Regions from separate parts of the Cellulomonas shaoxiangyii genome, predicted to be linked through region 2. Evidence: riboswitches for the same ligand, from Rfam matches in the RefSeq annotation. Region 2 holds a riboswitch; each other region holds the start of a gene.
The links. Region 2 has a riboswitch for thiamine pyrophosphate ahead of thiM (hydroxyethylthiazole kinase). Riboswitches for the same ligand answer to the same signal wherever they lie in the genome.
Positions count from the first base shown of each region.

Region 1: it holds a riboswitch for thiamine pyrophosphate, as region 2 does, so the genes downstream of both, E5225_RS01430 (MFS transporter) here and thiM (hydroxyethylthiazole kinase) in region 2, are expected to answer to the same signal.
Region 3: it holds a riboswitch for thiamine pyrophosphate, as region 2 does, so the genes downstream of both, E5225_RS15985 (thiamine ABC transporter substrate-binding protein) here and thiM (hydroxyethylthiazole kinase) in region 2, are expected to answer to the same signal.

Region 1 covers NZ_CP039291.1:314,333-317,597, reverse strand. The annotation lists gene E5225_RS01435 (diacylglycerol/lipid kinase family protein) at 1-368, shown strand, start outside; gene E5225_RS01430 (MFS transporter) at 433-1,812, opposite strand; TPP riboswitch at 1,801-1,911, opposite strand; gene pheA (prephenate dehydratase) at 2,129-3,085, opposite strand; gene E5225_RS01420 (hypothetical protein) at 3,224-3,265, shown strand, end outside.
Region 2 covers NZ_CP039291.1:2,216,810-2,220,074, reverse strand. The annotation lists gene E5225_RS10080 (ExeM/NucH family extracellular endonuclease) at 1-1,401, shown strand, start outside; TPP riboswitch at 1,561-1,659, shown strand; gene thiM (hydroxyethylthiazole kinase) at 1,650-2,540, shown strand; gene E5225_RS10070 (thiamine phosphate synthase) at 2,537-3,205, shown strand; gene E5225_RS10065 (bifunctional hydroxymethylpyrimidine kinase/phosphomethylpyrimidine kinase) at 3,202-3,265, shown strand, end outside.
Region 3 covers NZ_CP039291.1:3,561,925-3,565,189, reverse strand. The annotation lists gene E5225_RS16000 (cytochrome ubiquinol oxidase subunit I) at 1-415, shown strand, start outside; gene E5225_RS15995 (cytochrome d ubiquinol oxidase subunit II) at 412-1,425, shown strand; gene E5225_RS15990 (DUF4235 domain-containing protein) at 1,471-1,725, opposite strand; TPP riboswitch at 1,861-1,979, shown strand; gene E5225_RS15985 (thiamine ABC transporter substrate-binding protein) at 2,053-3,138, shown strand; gene E5225_RS15980 (ABC transporter permease) at 3,158-3,265, shown strand, end outside.

The DNA of each region.
Region 1 (3,265 bases), 1.9 Mb from region 2:
ACGAGCCCACGTCGACCATCCGGGTGCGCAGCCTGCTCATCGGCAACTGCGGCAAGCTGCCCGGCGGCATCACGCTCCTGCCCGACGCCGTGATCGACGACGGCGAGCTCGACGTGGCGATGATCGACACGCGCGGCGGGATCGCCGGCTGGGCGCAGCTGTTCGGCGAGGTCGTGCTGCAGGGCGTCGGCGTGCGCAACGACCTGCCGGCGAAGATCGGGCGCATCGACCACGTCCGCGCCAAGAAGGTGCGCCTCGGCGCCGGCGGGCCCGAGGCCGTGCAGGTCGACGGCGACGTCGTGGGCCGCGCCACGGAGATCGAGGCGCGCGTGGACCGCCAGGCGCTCGTCGTCCGCGTCCCCGCCTGACGGCTGCGGCACCGGTCCTCGCCGACGACCGGCACCCGGCCCGCGGGCCGGGGCGCCGGGCTCGTCACGCGCCGGCGGGCGTCGCCGGCGCCGCCGGCCCCTCGGTCATCGCCTCCCCCGGCGACGTGGCCGCGCCCACCGCGACGAGCACGCCCGCCACCGCGAGCAGGGCCGCCACGGGGGCGACGTCGCCGAACGCCCGCTGCAGCGGCGGCAGCCAGAACGGGTACAGGGCCGGCAGCACGATCGACAGGCTGTAGGCCGTGCCGTACCCGCTCGAGCGGACCGCGGGCGGGAAGCGCTCGGCCAGGTACGCGCCGATCGGCCCGTACGCCGACACCGTGACGACCTGCAGCACGGTGACGAGCGCGACGAGCGCCGCCGGCGACGCGGGGCCTGCGAACCCGGCGAGGTAGCTCGCCGGTGCGAGCACGGCCGCGGCCGCGCCGAACGCGGTCAGGTACCGCCGCCGGCCCGCGCGGGTCGAGGCGTGCCCGCTCGCGACCATCGCCGCCGCCGACACGGCCGTCGCGACGAGCATGGTGCGCGTGACGGCGGCGCCGTCGAGCCCCGCGACGACCCCCAGCTGGGACGTCACCACCGCGACGGCCAGGTTGGTGAAGAGCCACAGGCCCGTCATGAGCACCATGAGCCGCCACAGGCGGTGCCGCTCCGCGCCGACCAGCACGGTCGTCAGGGGACGCCCGGCCGGCGCGGCCGCCGCGCGCTCCGGCGTGTCCCGCACGTGCCGGCGGAAGTGCCCGACCGCGACGAACGCGAGGGCCGCGCCCACGACGAACGGCACGCGCCACCCCCACGCCGCGTACCCGTCCGGTCCCAGCGTGCCCAGCAGCACGAGCACGAGCGCGGCGATCGTCGCGTTGGCCGCGGGCGACATCGCCATGACGACCCCGCTGACGAGCCCGCGCCGGCGCGGCGCCGTCCACTCGATCGCGAGCGGCACCGCCGAGGTGTACCCGCCGCCGATCAGCACGCCGCTGACGAACCGCAGCACGACGACCGCGAGCAGCACCGCCTCGTGCGTCATCGCCGCCACCGGCAGCGCCGCGATGAGCAGCGTCGTCACCGCCAGGCCGAGCATGCTGGCCCGCGCGACGACCGCCCGTCCGACCCGGTCGGCCAGCGAGCCGAGGACCGCCGCCCCGAGCGGACGCCCGACGAGCGTCGCGACGAACACCAGGCCCGCGTAGGTGACGACTGCCCGCGTGCCGTAGAGCTCTGCGGCCACGGGAGCCAGCGCCAGGACGGGCAGGAAGATGTCGAACTGGTCGACGTAGTTGCCGAGCACGCCGCCGCGCACGGCCGCGCGGGCGGGGTCGGCGGCCGCTCGGGTGGGGTGGTCGGGGCCGCGGCGGGGCGGCCGGGCGCCGTCGGACGGTGCCTCGGCACCGGGGGTGGGCAGGACGGGACGCACGTCAGGCATGGCACTCCCTACGCCGGCATGATCCGGACAGGTGCGAACGGTCGACGGCCCGTCAGCCGTCCTCTCAGCCCGCTGGTGCGGGCTCCCGTGTGGTCGCGGCGATGCTAGCGACGCCCCCGGCGGACGCACGGACGCGTCCACGCCACCGCGACCGCGACCGCCACCGCCACCGCGACCGCCACCGCCACCGCGAGGGCAACCTCGCGCGCGGTCTCGGGCGTCGCACCGGTCACCAGGTTGCCTTCACGGCGAACGTGGGGCGGGGGCGGGGCGGGGGCGGCGAGCGAGGTCGCGGGGCGGGGCGGCGGGGCCGGTGTCAGGAGGCGTCGCCCGCGCGGAGGCGGGCCAGCCACGCCCGTGCCTCGACGAAGTCCGCGTCGGCGGTGCCCACGTGCACGGTCGGCGCGACGGCGTCGGCCCGGGGGTAGGAGCCGAGGAAGCGCACGTAGGGGCAGCGCCGGTGCAGGCCCATGATCGCCTCGCCCATGCGCTCGTCGGTGATGTGGCCCTCGGCGTCGATGGAGAAGGAGTAGCGGCCGAGCGCGTCGCCGATCGGGCGGGACTCGATGCGGGACAGGTTCACCCCCCGCACGGCGAACTGCTCGAGCATCGCGAGCAGCGCACCGGCCTCGTTGTCGGGCAGGTGCACGACGAGGCTCGTCTTGTCGGCGCCGGTACGCGGCGGGACCTCGCCCGGCGGTCCGACGACGACGAAGCGCGTGAGGGCCGACGCGTTGTCGGCCACGCTGTCCGCGAGCGGCGCGAGGCCGTAGGTGGCCACCGCCCCCGGCGGCACCAGTGCGGCGTCGAACGGCAGCGTGCCGGCGTCACCGGCGGCGAGCGCCTCGACGAGCAGCGCCGCGGGCGCGGTGTTGCTGGTCGCGGGCACGTGCACGGCGCGGGGCAGGTGCGCCGCGACCCAGCGGCGGCACTGCACCCACGCGTGCGGGTGCGCACTGACGCGCGCGACGTCCTCGAGGCGCGTGCCCGGCGCGGCGACGAGCGTGAACTGCACCGGTACGAGCACCTCGCGCAGCACGACGAGCGGCACACCCGTGGCGAGCGCGTCGAGCGTCGCGGTGACGCCGCCCTCGACGGTCGACTCGATCGCGACGACGGCGTAGTCCGCCGCGCCCGAGCGCACCGCCGCGATGGCCGACCCCACGTCGGTCTGCGGCAGGTACTCGGCCTCGTCCGGCGACGCGACCCGCCGCAGCGCCTCCTCGGTGAACGTCCCGGCCGGTCCGAGGTACGCGTAGCGCGGCACGCCCATCGACCCTCCTGCTGCTCGCGGCGGGCTCGGCACGCCGACCGCCGCGGGTGCCGGACCGGCGCCGCGACGGGGCGCACCGCGGCCCGTGGCCGCCCGTGCGGCCCCGCCGAGCGTAGTCCGCGCACGTACCCTGAGGCGGTGCCCCGGTCCCTGCGCGCCGTCGTCCCCGTCCTGCTGGCC
Region 2 (3,265 bases):
GTCGCCGACGCCCTGCTCGACACGCTCGACGCCCCCGAGCGCGGCGGCGCGCAGATCGGCGTGGTCAACCCGGGCGGGCTGCGCAACGAGCTGTTCCACGCACCCGACGGCACGGTCACGTACGCCGAGGCCAACGCGGTGCTCCCGTTCGTCAACAACCTCTGGACGACGACGCTGACGGGTGCGCAGGTCCGCACGATGCTCGAGCAGCAGTGGCAGACCGCCGCGGACGGCACGGTGCCGAGCCGCCCGTACCTCCAGCTGGGCCTCTCGGACAACGTCGCGTACACCTACGACGCGTCGCGGCCGCAGGGCGACCGCATCACGTCCGTGACGGTCGACGGCGTGCCGGTCGACCCGGCCGCCGAGTACCGCATCGGCACGTTCTCCTTCCTCGCGCAGGGCGGCGACAACTTCCGCGTGTTCCAGGACGGCGCCCGGGCGGCGGACTCCGGTCTCGTCGACCGGGACGCGTGGATCGCGTACCTGCAGGCGAACCCGGGGCTCACGCCGGACTTCCGCGAGCGGGCGGTCGGCGTGCCGGAGCTCGGCCCCGTCGAGGCGGGCGCGGAGCTGACCTTCCCCGTGACCGGGCTCAACCTCACGAGCCTCGGCGCGCCGGACAACACGTCGCTCGACGTGCGCCTGGACGACGTCGCGCTCGGCACGGCGACGCTCACCCGGGGGGAGGGCCCCGACGCGGCCGGGACGGTGACGGTCACCGTGCCCGCGGGCACCACGCCGGGGACCCGGACGCTCACGCTCGTCGCGCAGCCCAGCGGCACCACGGTGACGCTGCCGCTCGTCGTCGAGGCGGGCGTGCCGTCGTCCACGACGACGCTCACGGCGCGCCCCGACAGCCAGGTGTACGGCGGCCTGGCGCGGCGGGTCGTGCTAACGGCACGCGTGACGGCCGACGCGCCCGTCACGGGCGACGTCGAGTTCGTCGCGGGGGAGACCGTGCTCGGCACGGCGGCCCTGCGCGGCGGCCAGGCGCGGCTCACGCTGCCCGCGGGGACGCCCGCGGGCACGTACGACGTCGTCGCGCGGTACGCGGGCACGGACGCGGTCGCCGGCTCGCAGTCGGAGCCGGTGACCGTCACGGTCGAGAAGGCGCGCAGCAGCACGACGCTGGACGTCGTCTCCTCGCCGTTCTCGTTCCTGCCGTCCCCGTGGGTGGCCACGGTCCGGCTCGACACGCTCCGGCTGCCCGCCGGCACGGTCGAGCTGCGCGAGGGTGACCGCGTGGTGGCCGAGGCCGACGTCGTGCTCGGCGTCGCGATCGGCACGCTGCCGCGCGACCTGGGCCGCGGCACGCACCGCCTCACCGCGGTGTTCGTGCCCGCCGACGCCGCGAACGTCGCGGGCAGCACAAGCCGGACGGTGACGGTGCGCCGCTGAGGCGCAGCCGCACGCCGCAGGGCTGTACGGGACGGGGGCGGACCCAGCCGGGTCCGCCCCCGTCGTCGTCCCGCCCGCGCACCCGCCGTCCGCGTGGACCCGTCACGGTCCGCGTGGTGGTCCGTTACGTCCGGGTACGGGCACCGTTGCGCTACGGTGGCCGGCGACACGGGGTGCCCTGCACCAGGCAGGGCTGAGATCACACCCGTCGAACCTGATCTCGTTAGCACGAGCGAAGGGATGTCGCGATGACGACGCCTGCCGTCCCCACCCCACCCGGTTCCCTCGCCGCCTCCACCGCCCACCCCTTCGCCGCCTCCGCGGCCCATCCCTTCGCCGCGTCCGCAGCCCACGCCCTGGACGACCTGCGCGCCCGCACCCCGCTCGTCCAGTGCCTCACGAACGAGGTGACGACCAACCTCGTCGCCAACGCGCTGCTCGCGATCGGGGCGTCACCCGCGATGGCGTCCGCGCCCGGGGAGGCCGAGGAGCTCGCCGGGCTCGCCGGCGCCCTGCTCGTCAACCTCGGCACGCTCGGCCCGGACCAGCGCGCGGCCGTCGAGCCGACCGTCGCGGTCGCGTCCGGTGCCGGCACGCCGTGGGTGCTCGACCCGGTCGCCGTGGGAGTGCTGTCCGTGCGCACCCGCCTCGCGGGACGCCTCCTGGCCGAGCGGCCGGCCGTGGTGCGGGGCAACGCGAGCGAGGTGCTCGCGCTCGCGGGCCTGGCCGCGGCCGGACGCGGTGTCGACGCCGGCGACGACGTCGACGCGGCCGCCGACGCCGCCGACGCGGTCGCGCGGTGGACGGGGGGTGCCGTCGCGGTGTCCGGACCGGTCGACCTCGTCACGGACGGCCGCACGCACGTGCGGCTCGCCGTCGGGGACCCGCTGCTGACCACCATCACCGGCGCCGGCTGCGCGCTCGGCGGGCTCGTCGCGGCGTTCGCCGCGGTGACCGACCCGCTGACCGCGGGCGTCGGCGCCACCACGGCGCTCGGGCTCGCCGCCGAGCGCGCCGCCCAGGTCGCCCGCGGCCCCGGCTCGTTCCCCGCGGCGCTCCTCGACGAGCTGCACGCGCTCACGAGCGACGACCTCGCGGCGCACGTGGGCCGCGCGGCACACGTGGCGGTGCTCGCGTGAGCCGGCTGCCCCGCGGGGTCTACCTCGTCCTCGACGCGGACGTGTGCGTCGCCGCCGGGCACGCGCCCGCCGACGTCGCGGTCGCGGCCGTGCGCGCCGGGATCGGGACCGTGCAGGTGCGCGCGAAGGGCGCCGGCGTGCGCGACCAGGTCGCGCTCACGGTCGCCGTGGCGCAGGCGCTGCACGACGCGCCGCCCGCCGTGCTGCTCGTCGACGACCGCGTGGACGTCGCGCTCGCGGCGCGCACCCGCGGTGCGCGGGTCGACGGCGTGCACGTCGGTCAGGACGACCTCGAGGTCGCCGACGCCCGGGCGCTGCTCGGGCCCGACGCCGTCGTCGGGGTCACCGCCGGACGCCCCGCGCTGCTGCGCGCCGCGGGTGGCGCCGACTACGTCGGCAGCGGGCCGGTGCGACTCACGGCCACCAAGCCGGAGGCCGGTCCGGCGCTCGGCGCCGCGGGCGTCCGGGCGGTGGTCGACGCGACGACGCTGCCGGTCGTCGCGATCGGCGGGCTGACGGCGGACGACGCACCCGCGGTGCGGGCCGCCGGGGCGCACGCGCTCGCCGTGGTGGGGGCCGTGTGCTCGGCGCCGGACCCCGGAGGTGCGGCGGCCGCGCTCGTCGCCGCGTGGGCCCGCGCCGAGGCGCCGGCGGTGACGCGGTGAGCGCCGTGCCGGGCCCCACGGCGTCGCCGGCTCGCGTCCGGCCGGCGCGCGTCCGCGTGC
Region 3 (3,265 bases), 1.3 Mb from region 2:
CTGGGCGTTCCAGACGATGGTCGGGATCGGCTCGGCGCTCGTGCTGCTGGTCCTGCTGTTCTGGGTGGCCCGGCGCCGCGGGCACGACCTCACGCAGCGCCGGTGGTTCCTGCGCGTCGCCGCCGTGTGCGGCCCGCTCGCCGTGGTCGCGCTCGAGGCCGGCTGGGTCGCGACGGAGGTGGGCCGTCAGCCGTGGGTGGTCTACGACGTGCTGCGGACCGCCGACGCCGCCGGCGACAACCCGTGGCTGTGGTCGATGCTCACGGGCAGCGTCGTCGTGTACACGGGCCTGACGGTCGGGGCCGTCGTGGTGCTCAGGTCGATGGCGCGCCGGTGGCGCGAGGGCGAGGAGGACCTGCCGAGCCCGTACGGCCCGCAGCGCCGGTCCGTCGACGCGGGCGAGGAGGAGCGATGACGCTGCCCGACGTGGTCGCGGGTGCGCTGCTCGTGGGCGTCGTCGCGTACGCGCTGCTCGGCGGGGCGGACTTCGGCGCCGGCTTCTACGACCTCACCGCCGGCGGGGCGCAGCGCGGAGCGCGGCTGCGCACGCTGATCGACCACAGCATCGGCCCCGTCTGGGAGGCCAACCACGTCTGGCTGATCTACGTGCTCGTCATGGCGTGGACCGCCTTCCCGCGCGCCTTCACCGCCGTCATGACCACGCTCGTCGTCCCGCTGCTGCTGGCGCTGCTGGGGATCGTGCTGCGCGGCGCGAGCTTCGCGTTCCGGAAGTACTCCGCGACCGTCTCGCAGGCGCGCCTGTTCGGTGCGGTCTTCGCCGCGTCCTCGCTCATCGCGCCGTTCTTCCTCGGCACCGTCGCGGGCGCGATCGCGTCCGGGCGGGTGCCCGCGGGCGGGCGCGGCGACCTCGTCGCGTCGTGGGTGGCCCCGACCCCCCTGATCGCCGGCGTGCTCGCCGTCAGCACGAGCGTCTTCCTCGCGGGGACCTTCCTCACCGCCGACGCCGCGCGCGCGGGGTGGGACGCCCTCACCGAGCGGCTCCGCCGCCGCGCCCTGGTGGTCGGTGCGGTCACGGGAGCGCTGGTCCTCGGCGCGCTGTACCCGATCTCCTCGGACGCGCCGACGCTCACGGAGGGGCTCGTCGGACGCGCCGGCCCGCTCGTGGTGCTGTCGATGGTGGCGGGGTTCGGCGCGCTGTGGCTCCTGCTGCGGCGGCGGTTCGCGACCGCGCGCGTGGCGGCCGTCGTCGCCGTCGCGGCGGTGCTCGGCGGGTGGGCGGTCGCGCAGTACCCGTGGCTGCTCGTCGACCAGCTGACCGTCGCGGAGGCCGCGGGCGCACCGGCGACGCTGCGGGCGCTGGTGCTCGTGGCCGCCCTGGCGGCACTGGTGGTCGCGCCGCCCCTCGTCTACCTGTTCCGGCTCACGCAGACGCAGGAGTGGTCCGCGCGGGAGGACCACGCCTGACGGGGACCACGCTGACGCGGACCACGCCGGACGACGCCGACGCGCCTACCGGGCGACGAGCTTGGCGGTGCCGCGCGTGGCCAGCACGCGCGAGAGGGCGACGAGGGCGCTCGAGATGACGGCGGCCGCGACGACCTCGGAGAAGTTCACGTCCTCGTCGGTCGAGTCCGGCGACGGCGGCTTGTGCCCGCGCGCCTTCTCCCACGCCGTGTCCACCAGCTTGTGCGCGAGCCAGGCGGCACCGAGCGTCACGCCCATCCCGACGACCTTCGCCACCATCGACGTGTTCTTCTCTGCCACGCGTCCTCCTCGGTCGTGCGCCGTGTCCGGCCCAGGGGGACGACGCTAACCGGGTGCGGCCCGGTCCGCAGTCCGGTGACCGCGCGCCGGTCCCGGACGCGCGTCCGGGCGGTCCGGCGGAGGGCTAGGATCGGCCGTGAACGACAGGGGAGCGTCGGCCGCACGCACGGGCTGGACGCTGAGAGTGCGGACCACCGCAGACCCTCGAACCTGATCCGGTTGATACCGGCGTAGGGAGTCGGGCATCTCTTTCCCCGCCGGTCGTGCGTGCCCGCGGGTGCGCCCGTCGGCGGGGACCCCTCCGCCGACGACGGAGGACACGACCACATGACCCCCCGCACCCGTACCGGTGCCCGCGGCGCCGCCCTCGCCGGCGTCACGGCCCTCGCGCTGACCGCCTGCTCGGCCGTCGGCGGCGACGACGCGTCGGCCGGACCGAGCGCCGGCGCCGACACCGTCACGCTCGTCACGCACGAGTCCTTCGCGCTCACGGAGGGACTGCTCGAGCAGTTCGAGCAGGACTCCGGCCTGAGCGTCGAGGTCGTGCAGCAGGCCGACTCCGGCGCGCTGGCCAACCAGCTCGTGCTCACCAAGGACGCACCGCTCGGCGACGTCGTCTACGGCCTCGACACGACGTTCGCGACGCGCGCGCTCGACGAGGGGGTCGTCGTGCCCGCCGACGTGACGGCGCCGGCCGCCGAGGACGCCGCGGCGTACGCGGTCGAGGGGGACGACGACGGCGCCCTGGTGGCGGTCGACTACTCCGACGTGTGCATGAACGTCGACACCGCGTGGTTCGCCGAGCGCGGGGTGCCCGAGCCGTCGACGCTCGAGAGCCTGCTCGACCCGGCGTACCGCGACCTCGTCGTCGTGCCCGACCCCGTCACCTCGTCGCCGGGCCTGGCCTTCCTGCTCGCGACCGTCGGCGCGTTCGGCGAGGACGGCTGGCTCGACTACTGGACGGGCCTGCGGGAGAACGGGCTCGCCGTCGCCGACGGCTGGAGCGAGGCGTACTACACCGACTTCACCGCCGGCGGGGGCGACGGGCCGCGGCCCGTCGTCCTGTCCTACGCGTCGTCGCCGCCCTTCACCGTGCCCGACGGCGGCACCGAGCCGACGACGCGCGCCCTGCTCGACACGTGCTTCCGCCAGGTCGAGTACGCCGGCGTGCTGGCCGGTGCGGACAACCCGGAGGGTGCCGCGCAGCTCATCGACTTCCTGCTCTCCGACGACGTGCAGGCCGACCTGCCGGGGTCGATGTACGTGTACCCGGTGAGCACCGCCGTCGAGCTCCCCGCGGAGTGGGCCCGGTGGGCGCCGCTGGCCGAGCAGCCGTTCGAGGTGCCCGCGGCCGACGTCGACGCGCACCGCGAGGAGTGGCTGACGCAGTGGTCCGACGCGGTCGTGGGCTGACGGACCGGACGGACCGAGGATGACGACGACGCTCGGGCGCACGCGCCCCGCCGCACCGGCCCACCGGCCGGGCGTCGGCGGGGTGCCGCTCGGGCGCGTCCTGGCGTGGGCCGCGGCGGTCGCGGTG